DNA from 2 places in the Citrobacter enshiensis genome. Region 2 is predicted to be linked to the other one. Evidence: riboswitches for the same ligand, from Rfam matches in the RefSeq annotation. Region 2 holds a riboswitch; the other holds the start of a gene.
What was found. Region 2 has a riboswitch for thiamine pyrophosphate ahead of thiC (phosphomethylpyrimidine synthase ThiC). Riboswitches for the same ligand answer to the same signal wherever they lie in the genome.
Positions count from the first base shown of each region.

Region 1 (8,055 bases), 2.0 Mb from region 2:
AAAGCAGCAGGTGCGGCAAGCACGTTGATATATGCTGTCATTAAACAGGCGACAATCAAACGCCTCATGTTGATCATTTCCCTCTAAATAAATGATTCAGGAAACCATATTTAGCCGGTTTTTCAGGTGGTTGAGGCCGTTGAGGTTGTAAACTCTCCGCCAGATGCTCAGTCCCTTCTTTTATAACGCCAATAACATTACGATAACGAATGTAAAAACTGTCAACATCGTGATATGAAGGATCAGTTTTATTTTGTTCCTCCAACATGCTACTAATGGATTGAAATGAAATTTGCCAACATTTATCAACAAATTGACTGCTCATTTCTGGGGTAAGGTTAGCTGAATCCGATAATTTATCAAAATGCAAAAGATGGGCAATAACAAAATCATAAATGCTATCAAGTTTTTTGAATATCTCGGATAAACAAAAAATACAGTATGCTACATAGGCTTCACGATCATTACCACAAGGGCAATAGACGGAGTATTGTTTGCTTAACGCAATCGCAATGTCGCGGTATGTAGTCGCGCCATTGTGTTCAATTTCATTCACCCCGTCGGCATAGAGTGGGCTACACGCTTTCAGGAATAAGTTGAAGTATATCTTATTGCACCAGTAATCATTATTGATAGCGACAAAGTTTTCACTTTGTTCAAAGTTATCAAGCATCAGATTTGTAGCCAGTTCGAGTGCTTTTATATTATCGCCGTTGATCTCTACTTTAGCCTGATTGAAGACTCGGAACAATTCAGAGACGTTAAAAAGATCCAGGCTATTAGGTTCGAATTTAATTTTTCTATTACGCTCAGAAACAGAATTCACGAGCGCATTAATGTAAATGGGCTGTATCATTTCACTAACCTTACCAAAAATAGATATTATTTTATTATGCAAAGAGTAGCAGAGGTCGATATGTATTAAAAAAGCATTCAATAAAGTGTTTTATGGTGGTTTGTCCTTAAGCCTGATATTACTTACTTTGCATATCCAGCAAATTGGTCATTCTTCATTACGGCAATTTTATGGTTTTTATAAGTGATGATTTTATAGATCCCTTGTTGCCATGTGGCACCGTATCCACCGGATTCAATCACCGCCGCCGGTTTACCATCGACCGTGACGCTCTCGTTAATTTTCCAGATGATTTTTAAGCCGTCATAGTGCTTGATGATTGTTTGGCTATCAGAAACAGCCTGGTGATTACCACAAGTACCGGCCGCATCCTCGACTTGCGTACAGCCAGATTTCGCCAGCTTATCACGATAAGAATGACTGATAGCAAAAGCCGGAGAGGTGGCCAGGGTAGCCAGAACTATAGATACAATCAGCGTTTTCATTAATAACCCTCGCTGTTGGCGCTTTTGCGATGGTGGTGAGTCTGGTCAGTTTTATTGCTGTACAGCGCGTTGGCGTTTTCTAACGCTTGTTTCTCCGCTGCGGCGTTAATCGCCGATTGACGGTTTTGATCTGCAATATAGCAAGCATCACGACTGACGCCTTGCGACTCACATGCCGCCATACGAGAAGCGGAGGTAGAGCAGCCACTCAGAATAGAGCACACGGTGGCCAGAATAAGAATACCTTTCATCATATACCTTTATCTATTTGAAATATGCCTTCATATCATCCCCTGTTTTATAAGGGGGATTGTTATTATTAGAAACCGATGCCTACACCCGCGCCCATCGCAAAATCATTATTGGTTGAATCGCTAATTCCTGCTTTGATAATGGTGTTACTGCCTGCGTGGAACGATGCACCAACACTTAACGCTTGCTCATTTTTAAAAGAACCCACACCCGCAGAAACCATCATGGCCTGGCTTGCCTGAACCTGTGGCATTGAAGCAATCGCAATTGCTGAAGCAGCGCCGCTGCGAGCCTCTTTTTTGTTACTGTCGACTTCATCTTTTAACGAATTGAACTGCGCATTGCTGCTGGCTTGCTGTTGAGTGAAAAACTGCTTCGCATCCTGAAGGTCTTGCGCGACATTTGCCGATTGCTTAGCGGTAGCGGCAATCGCCTGGCTATTACCGGCGACTTTCGATTGCGTCGCGCTATCGACTTTCGTCACCGTGGTGGTGACACCATCACGTCCATCTTTGCCATCTTTTGGTTTAGGGGCGTCTTCAAGTGCTTTGATGCGTGTATCTTCATGAATATTTTGATTCAACAACGCATGATTCACTTGCTGCTGGTCGGATTTGTTGGTGGTGATTTGCGTTTGCAAATTCTTATCCCCACTCACACGGTTAGCCGTTTCACTATCAGCAGTGCTCTGATCCGCTTTGGTGTTAAATAAAATACCGATTTGATGATTATTAGAGGCAATTTGACCCGTGTGTAAATCGGCTTGTGTTTGAACATCGTCCACTTTCTGGTTTACGACAATGACTGCATCTTTCGTGCTATTTAAATCAGCATCGACAGACGTAATGCGATTGGTATTATTTTGAATCTGATCCAGGTCGTATGTTTTAACAGACTCATCAACCCCTTTAACAGCGATAAAGGTATTTGTACCATCTATCGTACCGATATAACCAACGCTGGCAGCATGAGCAGAAGAAATGGCAATGGCGCTAAAAACAACAACAGAAACCGCAGATTTAACAAATTTCATTTAAACGTTCCTACAAGAAATTAACATAAGTGTTATTACTCTTATTTTTAAGCGTTGAGACGATCTTTGTCTCTTCCAGACAATATCTTACCGAGTGGTGACTAATTTCCTTTTTTAGTAACGCGAATAAACTATCCAGCAACGTGATAGGTTAAACTTTGACGCAGATCACGTATGGCACGAATAGCTAAAGGTGTGAGGTGTAAAAATCTGCTGTTACCCAGATCAATAGAAGATAAGAGAATAAAGAGTGGAGGGAGTGAATTATATTTAATCTAAGAATGAGATTATGTAATGTAGGTTATTATTTCCTTTTGCTGCTTTATTTTTCCTACAACATTTTGGGTTTATTGGTTATGCATGGTGTTAATATTTTAGATAGAGTGGTTTTATTAGGTTGTTTAAAGTAGAACAAGTGATATTGATATGTGAAAAATATACATAACATTAATCACAGATACCATGCTCAATAACGTCATCTTTACCGTTTAGCGAATGCCTGAAGGCGTTTACCGGATGAGATATTTACGGTGAAATGGGCGTGATATTTGCTGGCGTAATTTACGACTTTCACCCTCCGGCTGCTAATGGCGTAGCGAGGATGTCAGGCTGTGAGCAAGGGCTTGCAATCGCGTACTGCTTTCCTTACTCTGTTAATATTAAAGAGATTTGTACTACTCAACGACTCGGGGTGCCCTTCTTTGTGAAGGCTGAGAAATACCCGTACCACCTGATCTGGATAATGCCAGCGTAGGGAAGTCTGACACTGCTCGTGTCTCATCTTCTTCACGCGGGCAGGAGCTGAACATGCAGCCTGACCTGCACAGCCGCGCTCTGGCGGCTCACACCTTGCACCAATTTCGAACACTTTCTCCCCTCACGCACTGTATGACGAATGACGTCGTACAAACGTTTACGGCGAACACATTGCTGGCGTTAGGCGCTTCGCCTGCCATGGTGATTGAACCTGAAGAAGCGGGCCAGTTTGCCGCTATCGCGAGTGCGCTACTGATTAATGTCGGAACACTGACACAGGCGCGCGCTGAAGCCATGCGCACGGCGGTGGAGCAGGCGCGCATTGCCAATACCCCCTGGACGCTTGACCCTGTCGCCGTGGGCGGGCTCGATTTCCGTCGTCGCTTTTGCCTGAATCTGTTGGCGCTGCAACCTGCCGCTATTCGCGGTAATGCATCTGAAATTCTTGCGCTTGCCGGAATGTCTGCGGGCGGGCGCGGAGTGGACACGACCGATACAGCAACCTCGGCGTTACCCGCAGCGCGAGCCCTGGCGCGTCAGTGCGGAAGTGTCGTGGTGGTGACGGGAGAGGTGGATTATGTGACCGATGGTCAACGTGCAGTCAGTGTCACCGGTGGCTCACCATTGATGACGCGTGTCGTGGGAACGGGGTGTGCTTTATCCGCGGTGGTTGCCGCCTGCTGTGCGTTGCCGGGGAATACGCTGGACAATGTCGCCTCCGCCTGTAGCTGGATGAAGCAAGCCGGACAATTGGCAACCGCCCGCAGTCAGGGACCTGGCAGTTTTATTCCCGCTTTTCTTGATGCTCTCTATAACCTGAACGCGGAGGAATATGCATGAAACGGATAAATGCTTTAACCATTGCTGGCACGGATCCCAGCGGCGGTGCGGGAATTCAGGCCGATCTGAAAACATTCTCGGCACTCGGTGCGTATGGTTGCTCAGTCATTACCGCGTTAGTCGCGCAAAATACGCGCGGCGTTCAGTCGGTCTACCGAATCGAACCTGATTTTGTCGCGGCGCAGCTTGATTCTGTGTTCAACGATGTGCGAATTGATACCACCAAGATCGGTATGCTGGCGGAAACCGATATCGTAGAGGCGGTGGCCGAACGTTTACAGCGCCATCAGGTGAAAAATGTGGTGCTGGATACCGTCATGCTGGCAAAAAGCGGCGATCCGCTGCTTTCGCCTTCCGCCATCGAGACGCTGCGAACCCGCTTGTTGCCGCAGGTATCCATTATTACGCCAAATTTACCTGAAGCCGCAGCGCTGCTGAACGCTGAGCATGCGCGAAGCGAGCGGGAAATGCGGGAGCAGGGTCGCGCGCTGCTGGCGATGGGCTGCGGCGCTGTGCTCATGAAAGGGGGACATCTGGATGATGCGCAAAGCCCGGACTGGCTGTTTACGCGCGAAGGGGAGATGCGTTTTACTGCTCCCAGAGTGAACACCAAAAACACCCATGGCACGGGCTGTACGCTGTCGGCGGCGCTGGCGGCGCTTCGTCCTCGCCACCAAAATTGGGCCGAAACGGTGCAGGAGGCAAAAATCTGGCTTTCTGCGGCGCTGGCTCAGGCAGATACGCTGGAAGTGGGCGAGGGGATTGGGCCGGTACATCATTTCCACGCATGGTGGTAATGGTAGTATACTGGCAACAGACTCGTCTGCCAGGAAAAAGATAAATGGAACAATCGCATACCCGGCTGATTGCGCAACTGAACGAACGAATTTCAGCGGCGGATAATACGCCGCTTTACATGAAGTTTGCAGAAACGGTCAAGAATGCTGTGCGCAGCGGTATTCTTGAACATGGCAATATTTTGCCTGGTGAGCGTGATCTTAGCCAGTTGACTGGCGTTTCGCGAATTACGGTTCGTAAAGCGATGCAATCGCTGGAAGAAGAAGGGGTGGTGACCCGTGCGCGCGGATATGGGACGCAAATCAACAATATTTTTGAGTATTCCCTGAAAGAGGCACGTGGTTTTTCTCAGCAGGTGGTCCTACGCGGTAAAAAGCCCGATACGCTGTGGGTCAATAAACGCGTAGTTACCTGCCCGGACGAGGTGGCGCAACAACTGGCGATCGCGACCGGAAGTGAGGTCTTCCTGCTAAAACGCATTCGCTATGTGGATGAGGACGCGGTTTCCATCGAAGAATCATGGGTGCCGGTGCATCTTATTCATGACGTGGATGCCATTGGCGTCTCACTGTATGACTATTTTCGCAGCCAGCACATTTTTCCCCAGCGTACGCGTTCTCGCGTGAGTGCTCGTATGCCGGATGCCGAGTTTCAGTCACATATTCAGATGGACAGCAAAGTGCCGGTGCTGGTGATAAAGCAGGTGGCGCTTGATCAACAACAGCGGCCCATTGAGTACAGCATCAGCTACTGTCGCAGCGATCTATACGTTTTTGTGTGCGAGGAGTAGTTCTTCGCGCAGCGGCGCGCAATCCCCCCCGCGATGCCCAACCACCCAGGATGCCACTGCGTTGCCGAGCAGTACGGCATCTGCCAGTGACCAGCCGGATGACAGTCCGGCCAGCACGCCTCCGGCATGGCTGTCTCCCGCGCCGATTGTGTCTACGACCTCGACCGGAAACGCCGGGACGCAGCCCGCAGCGTGCTGACTGAAGAACCATGCGCCGTCTTTATCGTGGCGCACGACCACCGGCGCGGAAAATCGCGCCAGCCAGGCTGCGCCAAAGGCGGTCATTTCGGTACTGAGTTCAAAGCGTTCGGCGGCGATTTCCGCCTCCTGGCGGTTGAGAGACACCAGAGGACGCAGTGCCATAATCCGTGACATTAATGCCTCTGGAATATCGCCGATACGTGGGCCGAAATCGATAAAAGGCGTCACGTCGTCCAGACCTTCCAGCCAGCACACCAGCCGTTCACCGCAAGGGGCGGCGAGCTGATAGCCGGAGAGATAGAGCAAACTCTGGCGGGGGACGGACAACTGCGCCAGCCAGTCGCTATTCCACTGGTTTTCTACGCCGCTGAATGACATAAAGGTGCGTTCGCCATCAGGCTCCACCAGGGCCAGACACCAGCCGTTATCACCTTCGGCGTTGTCGATCAGACTCTGTAAACCCTCTTTTGCCATTCGGTTACGGATAATATCCGCCCATACGCCCTGGCCCAGCGGTAGGGCATTGCTGGCTTCAATCCCCAGACGTTTTAAGGCCACGGCGATATTCAGCGCGCAGCCGCCAACATGCACACCCTGTTGTTTTAACTCAATGTCGCAGCCGCGCCAGGGCAGAGCCCAGGCATCGGCAATCACGTCAATCACCGCCGCGCCAACCACGGTGACAGGGCGACGGGTGGTCAGGGTCGGCAACAGATCTCGCAGGTGCGCAGCATTCATGCTACCTCCCGCATTTGACGCAAACGCACCAGTTCGGTGGCGTAGCGAGCAAAATCCAGCTGATTAACTGCATCCAGTTCTTGTTTCAGGTCCGGGGAGATAGCCCCAATACCGTTTAATGCGCCGCAAATGGCGGTCGCCATCGCGCCAATGGTGTCGGTATCGCCGCCGAGGTTGGCGCAAAGGATCGCGCAACGATTCGGGTCGGTCTGCGCCAGCTCCACCATCGCGATGGCGCAGGGCACGGATTCAATGGTGCTGGTGCCCGCGCCGACGACCTGGTAAAGCTGTTCGCTGGCGGATTCAACGCCGTTGGCCTCACGAACGATCTTCAACGCCAGTTCCAGACGGGCCGAGAGCGAAGCGCTAAAGGTGGTGATGCGTTTTTGCTGTGCGTGATGGGCGATGGCAGGCAGTGAGTCGACAATTCCCTCCCAGGACTCGCCATCAATGGCGCGAGAAATCGCCCACGCGACCACCACGGCGCCTGCCACCGCGAGATCGGACTTATGCGTTGGACTGGAGGCCAACGCTACCTCATCAATAAAGGTATTCAGAGAATGGGTCGGTAACAGGCAGCCTAACGGTGAGACGCGCATCGCAGCACCGTTAGTGACGCCGTTGTTCTCAAGCTCAGCCACAGGTTTACCGTTACGGATGGCGTTAAGCGCAATTTTGGACGTTGGGCCAAGTACGTTTTTGTTGAAAGCATCGAAGCGTTCCGCCCACGCCAGAATGTTTTGTCCGATCACGTCAGGATTAATTTTCCCGTCGCATTCGAGCAAGGCATCCGCCAGACACAGCGCCATGGACGTATCGTCAGTAAACTCCGCCCTGGCAAAATAACAGGCGGCGTTGTTCTCCTTTGGACCCGCCAGGAAGCGGTCAATCCAGCCAAAATGTGCTTTCACGCGCGTTCTTGGCCACAGCTCCGACGGCATTCCCATCGCATCCCCTAATGCTTGCCCGTAAAGAGCGCCGAGAATACGTTCAGCTTTCATTTTACTTCCCCTTGTGTCAGTGCAATATCGCGATCGTCCACGTTAATGGTGGTGATTTCCTTATCGGATTCGCGAAAGAAAATCATAAACAGGACAGCAATCACCGCGATCATCACCGCGCCAAATGTCCACATGCCCGCCCAGTTGAAGGTGAGGCCGTTTACAGGCTCTTTATACGCAAACATTTTTTCCATCATCATGCCGCCGAGGCGGTAGCCCAGCAGGCTGCCAAACCCCTGGCAGCAGAGCGTAATCAGGCCCTGAGCCGCCGTACGCATATGAACTGGCGCCTTTTTGTCGACATA
Region 1 covers NZ_CP119862.1:1,698,086-1,706,140, forward strand. The annotation lists gene P2W74_RS08130 (hypothetical protein) at 1-68, opposite strand, end outside; gene P2W74_RS08135 (hypothetical protein) at 74-856, opposite strand; gene P2W74_RS08140 (hypothetical protein) at 979-1,341, opposite strand; gene P2W74_RS08145 (hypothetical protein) at 1,341-1,595, opposite strand; gene P2W74_RS08150 (YadA C-terminal domain-containing protein) at 1,661-2,626, opposite strand; TPP riboswitch at 3,304-3,400, shown strand; gene thiM (hydroxyethylthiazole kinase) at 3,434-4,222, shown strand; gene thiD (bifunctional hydroxymethylpyrimidine kinase/phosphomethylpyrimidine kinase) at 4,219-5,019, shown strand; gene P2W74_RS08165 (GntR family transcriptional regulator) at 5,064-5,810, shown strand; gene P2W74_RS08170 (PfkB family carbohydrate kinase) at 5,784-6,749, opposite strand; gene P2W74_RS08175 (ADP-ribosylglycohydrolase family protein) at 6,746-7,750, opposite strand; gene P2W74_RS08180 (nucleoside permease) at 7,747-8,055, opposite strand, start outside.
Region 1: another riboswitch for thiamine pyrophosphate. It lies ahead of thiM (hydroxyethylthiazole kinase); the one in region 2 lies ahead of thiC (phosphomethylpyrimidine synthase ThiC).

Region 2 (8,055 bases):
ACATCATCTTTTTAATGACGGTAAAGGCTTTGCTGCTACCGCCTTCCACCATGTATGTCGCCAGCGTCCATGGACTGCCGGAAAAACCAATCAACGGGACTTCGCCTTTCAGTTCGCGACGAATAGTACGTACCGCATTCATCACGTAGCCCAGTTCATCTTCGGGATCAGGGATTGGCAGTTTATCGACGTCGGCTTTGCAGGTCACCGGCGCGGTAAAGCGCGGGCCTTCTCCGGCTTCAAAGTAAAGCCCCAGGCCCATCGCATCCGGAATGGTCAGGATGTCCGAAAAGAGGATCGCCGCATCAAGCGGGTAACGGCGCAGCGGCTGGAGGGTGACTTCGCACGCCAGCTCGGCATTTTTGCACAGTGACATAAAATCGCCCGCTTGTGCACGGGTGGCTTTATACTCCGGGAGATAACGGCCTGCCTGCCGCATCATCCATACAGGGGTGATATCAACGGGCTGGCGCAGCAGCGCACGCAGGTAACGATCGTTTTTCAGTTCGGTCATTTTTACATTCCTTTAGCGTTATGCGCCCAGTGTATCATGTCACTCGTACTCTGCCCGACACATTGCCACCGTATCTTCGATCAACCGACGTGCGACAGTGCCCGGCGGCGGCAGTAACGGAAGATCGTCATAACGGTACCAACCCGCGTCCAGTAACTCCTTCGGATCGATCACAATCTCCCCGCTGTCGTACTCCGCCATAAACGCCGTCATGAGCGACATCGGGAAGGGCCACGGCTGAGACGTGACATAGCGCAGGTTCTTCACTTTAATACGGCTTTCTTCCATGACTTCACGCGCCACCGCTTGTTCCAGGGTTTCCCCCACTTCAACAAATCCGGCCAGCACCGTATGCACACCATTGCGATGGCGGGTATGTTGGGCGAGCAAAAGGGTGTCATCCCGGCGAATAGCCACAATAATACAAGGGGCTATTTGAGGGTAATAGCGTTCGCGGCAATGGCTGCACAACATGGCCCATTCGGTTTTACTCGGGTACATCGAATGACCGCAGTAGCCACAGAATTTATGCGAACGGTAAAACTCCGCCAGTTGCACGCCGCGCCCGGCCAGTTGAAACAGGCCGACATCCTGATCGATAACCTGCCGTACGGATCCCATATCATGGCGGCGATGCTGCTGTACCAACCAGACGGGTTCGCCTTCCCACTCCCCGATCTGGAGTGCGCGCTGCCCCGTCAGATCAAAACTTGCCGCTTCGCCATGTGGCAGCTCTCCGCGAGGTAGCCATATTTTTTGCTCATGACTGACAATCCACCAGCCGCTGTCTAATTTTTCAATTATACGATCCATATCTCTTGCGCTACCTTTGCTTCACAGGCATGTTGTTTACATTATTTTTACATTTTTGAGTGAGCAGTTTTTTGAATCTAAACTTGCGGAGTCAATCATGTTAAACCAGCTGGATAACCTGACAGAACACGTCAGAGGAAGTAATAAACTGGTTGATCGCTGGCTACATGTACGTAAGCATCTGCTCGTGGCTTACTACAATCTGGTTGGCATTAAGCCTGGCAAAGAATCGTATATGCGCTTAAACGAAAAAGCGCTGGATGATTTTTGTCAAAGCCTGGTCGATTACCTTTCCGCCGGACACTTCAGTATTTATGAACGTATTCTCCATAAATTGGAAGGTAACGGGCAGCTTTTAAACGCAACGAAAATCTGGCCATTGCTGGAAGCCAATACCCAATGCATTATGGATTACTACGACTCCAGCCTGGAAATGGCCATCGATCATGATAACTACCTTGAATTTCAAAAGGTTTTATCAGATATCGGCGAAGCGCTGGAATCCCGATTTATCCTTGAAGATAAGCTAATTATGCTGGTCTTTGACGCGATGCACGACAGCGCCAGGGATAAACGTCCTGCTTGAGTTCGACGCTATTAACGCGTAACTTACTTTTATCGCCCCCTTTAGCGGGGGTTATTTCTTGTCGGAGTGCCCAGTGTGAAAGCACGGGCTGAGACCGTTAATTCGGGATCCGCGGAACCTGATCAGGTTAAAACCTGCGAAGGGAACAAGAGTCAATCTGCTATTGCATCGCCATTGCGGCGATCGTCTCTCTTGCTTCATCCGTCGTCTGACAAGCCATGTCCTTACTTTTTTGGAATGAGCTATGTCTGCAACAAAATTAACCCGTCGCCAGCAACGCGAACACGCCCAACACTTCATCAATACGCTGGAAGGCACCGCCTTTCCGAACTCCAGACGGATCTATATCACCGGCTCGCAGTCGGATATCCGCATCCCAATGCGCGAAATCCAGCTTAGTCCGACGTTAACCGGCGGCACAAAAGACCATCCACAATACGAAGAAAACGAAGCCATTCCGGTGTATGACACCTCGGGCCCGTATGGCGATCCTGATATCGCGATTAATGTTGAACAGGGTCTGGCAAAACTGCGTCAACCGTGGATTGACGCCCGCGCCGATAGCGAAGCACTGACCGACCGCAGCTCTGCCTATACCAAAGAGCGTCTGGCCGATGACGGCCTCGATGAACTGCGTTTTAGCGGCCTGTTAACGCCGAAACGTGCCAAAACCGGAAAATGCGTCACGCAATTGCATTATGCGCGCCAGGGTATCGTCACGCCGGAGATGGAGTTCATCGCTATCCGTGAAAACATGGGGCGCGAGCGCATTCGCAGTGAGGTGTTACGCCACCAGCATCCAGGCGAAGGCTTTGGCGCACGCCTGCCGGAAAACATCACCCCGGAGTTTGTCCGTGATGAAGTGGCCGCCGGACGCGCGATTATTCCTGCGAACATTAACCATCCGGAATCTGAGCCGATGATTATCGGCCGCAACTTCCTGGTCAAAGTAAACGCCAATATCGGCAATTCGGCGGTCACGTCTTCCATCGAAGAAGAAGTCGAAAAACTGGTCTGGTCCACCCGCTGGGGGGCAGATACGGTGATGGACCTTTCAACGGGCCGCTATATCCACGAAACCCGCGAGTGGATCCTGCGTAACAGCCCGGTGCCGATCGGTACTGTGCCGATCTACCAGGCGCTGGAGAAGGTCAACGGGATCGCCGAGGATCTGACCTGGAAAGCCTTCCGCGATACGCTGCTGGAACAGGCGGAACAGGGGGTGGATTACTTCACCATCCACGCAGGCGTGCTGCTGCGCTACGTGCCGATGACCGCTAAACGGCTGACCGGGATTGTCTCGCGCGGCGGTTCGATTATGGCGAAATGGTGCCTGTCCCATCATCAGGAAAACTTCCTCTACGAGCACTTCCGCGAGATTTGCGAAATCTGCGCCGCCTACGACGTTGCGCTCTCTCTCGGCGATGGCCTGCGTCCTGGCTCAATTCAGGATGCCAACGACGAAGCGCAGTTTGCCGAACTGCACACCCTCGGTGAACTGACCAAAACCGCCTGGGAATATGACGTGCAGGTGATGATCGAAGGCCCAGGGCATGTCCCGATGCAGATGATCCGCCGCAACATGACCGAGGAACTGGAGCACTGTCATGAAGCGCCGTTCTACACCTTAGGCCCATTGACCACTGATATCGCACCGGGTTATGACCATTTCACTTCCGGGATTGGCGCGGCGATGATTGGCTGGTTTGGCTGCGCGATGCTCTGCTACGTCACCCCGAAAGAGCACCTCGGCCTGCCAAACAAAGAAGACGTGAAACAGGGGCTGATTACCTACAAAATCGCCGCGCACGCCGCCGACCTGGCAAAGGGCCATCCGGGCGCACAAATCCGCGATAACGCCATGTCGAAAGCGCGTTTTGAATTCCGTTGGGAAGACCAGTTTAATCTGGCCCTCGACCCGTTCACCGCCCGCGCGTACCACGATGAAACGCTGCCGCAGGAATCGGGCAAAGTCGCCCACTTCTGCTCAATGTGTGGGCCGAAGTTCTGCTCGATGAAAATCAGCCAGGAAGTTCGCGACTACGCCGCCGCACAAACCATTGAAGTGGGCATGGCAGACATGTCGGAGAACTTCCGTGCCAAAGGCGATGAAATCTATCTGAAGCGGGAGGAAGCCTGATGTACCAGCCTGATTTCCCAACTGTCCCTTTCCGTCTCGGACTTTATCCGGTGGTGGACAGCGTACTCTGGATTGAACGCCTGCTGGAGGCGGGCGTGCGCACGATTCAACTGCGGATTAAAGATAAGCGCGATGAAGACGTCGAAGCGGACGTTATCGCCGCGATTACGCTGGGGCGTCGTTTTGACGCCCGGTTGTTCATCAACGACTACTGGCGACTGGCGATCAAGCACAACGCGTACGGTGTCCATCTGGGTCAGGAAGATCTCGAAACCACCGATCTGAAGGCGATTCAGGCGGCAGGGCTGCGCCTTGGCGTCTCGACCCATGATGATATGGAAATTGACGTGGCGCTGGCCGCGCGTCCTTCGTATATCGCGCTGGGGCATGTCTTCCCAACACAAACCAAACAGATGCCCTCCGCCCCGCAAGGGCTGGAACAGCTGGCACGCCATATTGAACGTCTGGCTGATTATCCTGCCGTCGCCATCGGCGGGATTAGCCTTGAGCGCGCGCCTGCGGTACTGGCTACCGGTGTCGGCAGTATTGCCGTCGTCAGCGCGATTACGCAGGCAGCAGACTGGCGTGCTGCCACCGCGCAGTTGCTGGAGATCGCAGGAGCTGGCGATGAATGATCGTGACTTTATGCGCTACAGCCGCCAGATCATGCTTGGCGATATCGCGATTGAAGGGCAGCAAAAGCTGCTCGCAAGCCACGCGCTGGTCATCGGTTTAGGCGGATTAGGCTCGCCCGCCGCGCTCTATCTTGCGGGTGCGGGCATCGGCACGTTGGTTCTGGCTGACGATGACGATGTGCATCTGAGCAACCTGCAACGGCAAATCCTCTTCACCACCGATGATATCGCCCGCCCAAAATCGCACGTCACGAAGCAGAGGCTGGCGCGCCTCAACCCGGATATTGAACTGGTGGCGTTACAGCAACGGCTCACCGGCGATGCGCTTCGACACGCGGTAGCAAATGCTGATGTGGTGCTGGATTGTACCGATAACATGGCCACCCGCCAGCAGATCAACGCCGCCTGCGTCGCGCTCAATACTCCACTGATTACCGCCAGCGCCGTTGGTTTTGGCGGTCAATTGATGGTTCTGACACCCCCCTGGGAGCAGGGTTGTTATCGCTGCCTGTGGCCGGACGACGAAGAACCGGAACGCAACTGCCGTACCGCAGGCATCGTTGGGCCAGTGGTCGGCGTGATGGGCACATTGCAGGCGCTGGAGGCCATTAAACTCCTGAACGGCATGGAAACGCTCACGGGTAAACTGCGTCTGTTTGACGCCAAAACCAGCCAGTGGCGCAGCCTGGCGTTACGACGCGCCAGCGGCTGCCCGGTATGCGGAGGGCAACATGCAGATTCAGTTTAATGATCAGCCGATGCAGTGCGCCGGGGGAATGTCTGTTACCGACCTGCTGAATCAGCTCGACCAACTCAAGCCTGGTGCCGCGCTGGCGCTGAATCAACAGATCCTGCCGCGCGAACAGTGGGAACAGCAAATCGTGCAGGACGGTGATCAGATCCTGCTTTTTCAGGTTATTGCCGGGGGCTGATATGTTACGTATTGCAGATAAAACGTTCGACTCACATCTGTTCACGGGGACCGGGAAATTCGCCTCTTCATCCTTAATGGCAGAGGCGATTCGTGCCTCCGGCAGCGAGCTTGTGACGCTGGCGATGAAGCGCGTTGACTTGCGTCAGCACAACGACGCTATTCTGGCACCGCTCATCGAAGCGGGCGTCACGCTGTTGCCCAATACCTCTGGCGCCAAAACGGCGGAAGAGGCCATCTTTGCCGCGCAATTAGCGCGGGAAGCGCTGGGCACTCACTGGCTGAAACTGGAAATTCACCCCGACGCGCGCTGGTTGCTACCAGACCCGATAGAAACACTGAAAGCCGCCGAGGCGCTGGTCAAGCAAGGTTTTGTGGTGTTGCCCTACTGCGGGGCCGACCCGGTGCTGTGCAAACGTCTTGAAGAGGTCGGCTGTGCCGCCGTGATGCCACTCGGTGCGCCGATTGGTTCAAATCAGGGGCTGGAAACCCGCGCCATGCTGGAGATTATTATCCAGCAGTCAACCGTGCCGGTCGTCGTCGATGCGGGGATCGGTGTCCCTAGCCACGCCACACAGGCCCTGGAATTGGGTGCCGACGCCGTGCTGGTGAACACGGCGATTGCGGTGGCTGACGATCCGGTGATGATGGCGAAGGCCTTCCGTTTGGCGGTGGAAGCGGGCATTCTGGCGCGTCAGGCCGTACCGGGAAGACGTAGCGCACATGCTCACCCCACCAGCCCGTTAACCGGATTCCTGGAGACATCGGCATGAAGACGTTCACCGACCGCTGGCGCGAGTTGGACTGGGACGATATCCACCTGCGCATCAACAGCAAAACGGCTGCTGACGTCGAACGGGCGTTGAACGCCACGCAACTGAGTCGCGATGACATGATGGCGCTGCTCTCTCCTGCTGCAAGTGCGTACCTGGAGCCGCTGGCACAACGGGCGCAACGCCTCACCCGCCAGCGGTTTGGCAATACGGTCAGTTTTTACGTCCCGCTCTATCTTTCCAACCTTTGTGCCAATGACTGCACCTATTGCGGCTTTTCGATGAGCAATCGCATCAAGCGCAAAACGCTGGATGACAATGAGATTTCCCGTGAATGTGAAGCCATTCGTGCCCTGGGATTTGAGCACCTGCTGCTGGTAACCGGAGAGCATCAGGCGAAAGTAGGCATGGACTACTTTCGCCGCCATCTGCCGGCCATCCGCCGCCAGTTCGCCTCTTTACAGATGGAAGTACAACCGCTGTCAGAGGCAGAGTACGCCGAGCTCAAAACCCTGGGACTGGATGGCGTAATGGTCTATCAGGAAACCTACCATCAGGCGATGTACGCACAGCACCATCTAAAAGGGAAAAAGCAGGACTTCTTCTGGCGGCTGGAAACGCCAGACAGGCTGGGTCGTGCGGGGATCGATAAAATCGGGCTGGGTTCGCTGATTGGTCTGTCTGACAGTTGGCGGGTTGATTGTTATATGGTGGCTGAGCATCTGCTCTGGATGCAGAAACAGTACTGGCAGAGCCGCTACTCAATCTCTTTCCCGCGTCTGCGTCCGTGCACGGGAGGGATTGAGCCCGCGTCCATCATGGATGAGCGTCAACTGGTACAAACCATCTGCGCATTTCGCCTGCTTGCTCCGGAGATCGAACTGTCGCTCTCTACGCGTGAATCGCCGTGGTTTCGCGATCACGTTATCCCCCTGGCGATTAACAATGTCAGCGCGTTTTCGAAGACACAACCTGGCGGTTATGCTGATGATCACCCTGAACTGGAGCAGTTTTCCCCGTACGACGCCCGGCGTCCTGAAGATGTTGCCGGGGCGCTGGCAGCGCAAGGATTACAGCCGGTCTGGAAAGACTGGGACAGCTACCTGGGGCGTGCCTCGCAAGCGCGGTGAATCAGATTGTAATCGGCTGAATAGTTTACGAGACAATACGTAATGTGAAAAACGGGAGATAGCGTTCAGACTCCCGTTTTTTTATGTTGTCGATGTCAGCAACGGAAGCTGACCAGGGCGGAATTTTTCTTCCTCATTTTCGCCCTGCCCTCAAACCGCTGTGTAGCACAAAATTCTCTTTACGCCATAAGCAGAGACAATCTTATTTGTTATTAAGATAAATCATCTTTAGCTATATCCCCACAGTTATAATTGCATACATTCTGTCCTGATGTGCGGAACTCTGTTGTCGGCTTTACTCACCTTTTCAGGACTTACACCTTCAGGGATGACTCACAGCCAATGGCACGTCACAATAGAAAACTTTCCTTCACGACCCCCATGTTAGTGAGTTTCGGGGGGATTTTGCTCAGTTTCATTCTGATCGCAATTTTCATCACCTTCACGCAGCGAAAAGATTTCCTGGAGGATTACCACAACATTAACCGCAACTTCACGCATAACCTTGCGGTTAACTATACGGAGACGTTGCT
Region 2 covers NZ_CP119862.1:4,577,455-4,585,509, forward strand. The annotation lists gene hemE (uroporphyrinogen decarboxylase) at 1-514, opposite strand, end outside; gene nudC (NAD(+) diphosphatase) at 554-1,327, opposite strand; gene rsd (sigma D regulator) at 1,425-1,913, shown strand; TPP riboswitch at 1,966-2,075, shown strand; gene thiC (phosphomethylpyrimidine synthase ThiC) at 2,158-4,053, shown strand; gene thiE (thiamine phosphate synthase) at 4,053-4,688, shown strand; gene thiF (thiazole biosynthesis adenylyltransferase ThiF) at 4,681-5,436, shown strand; gene thiS (sulfur carrier protein ThiS) at 5,420-5,620, shown strand; gene thiG (thiazole synthase) at 5,622-6,392, shown strand; gene thiH (2-iminoacetate synthase ThiH) at 6,389-7,522, shown strand; gene P2W74_RS21800 (sensor domain-containing diguanylate cyclase) at 7,865-8,055, shown strand, end outside.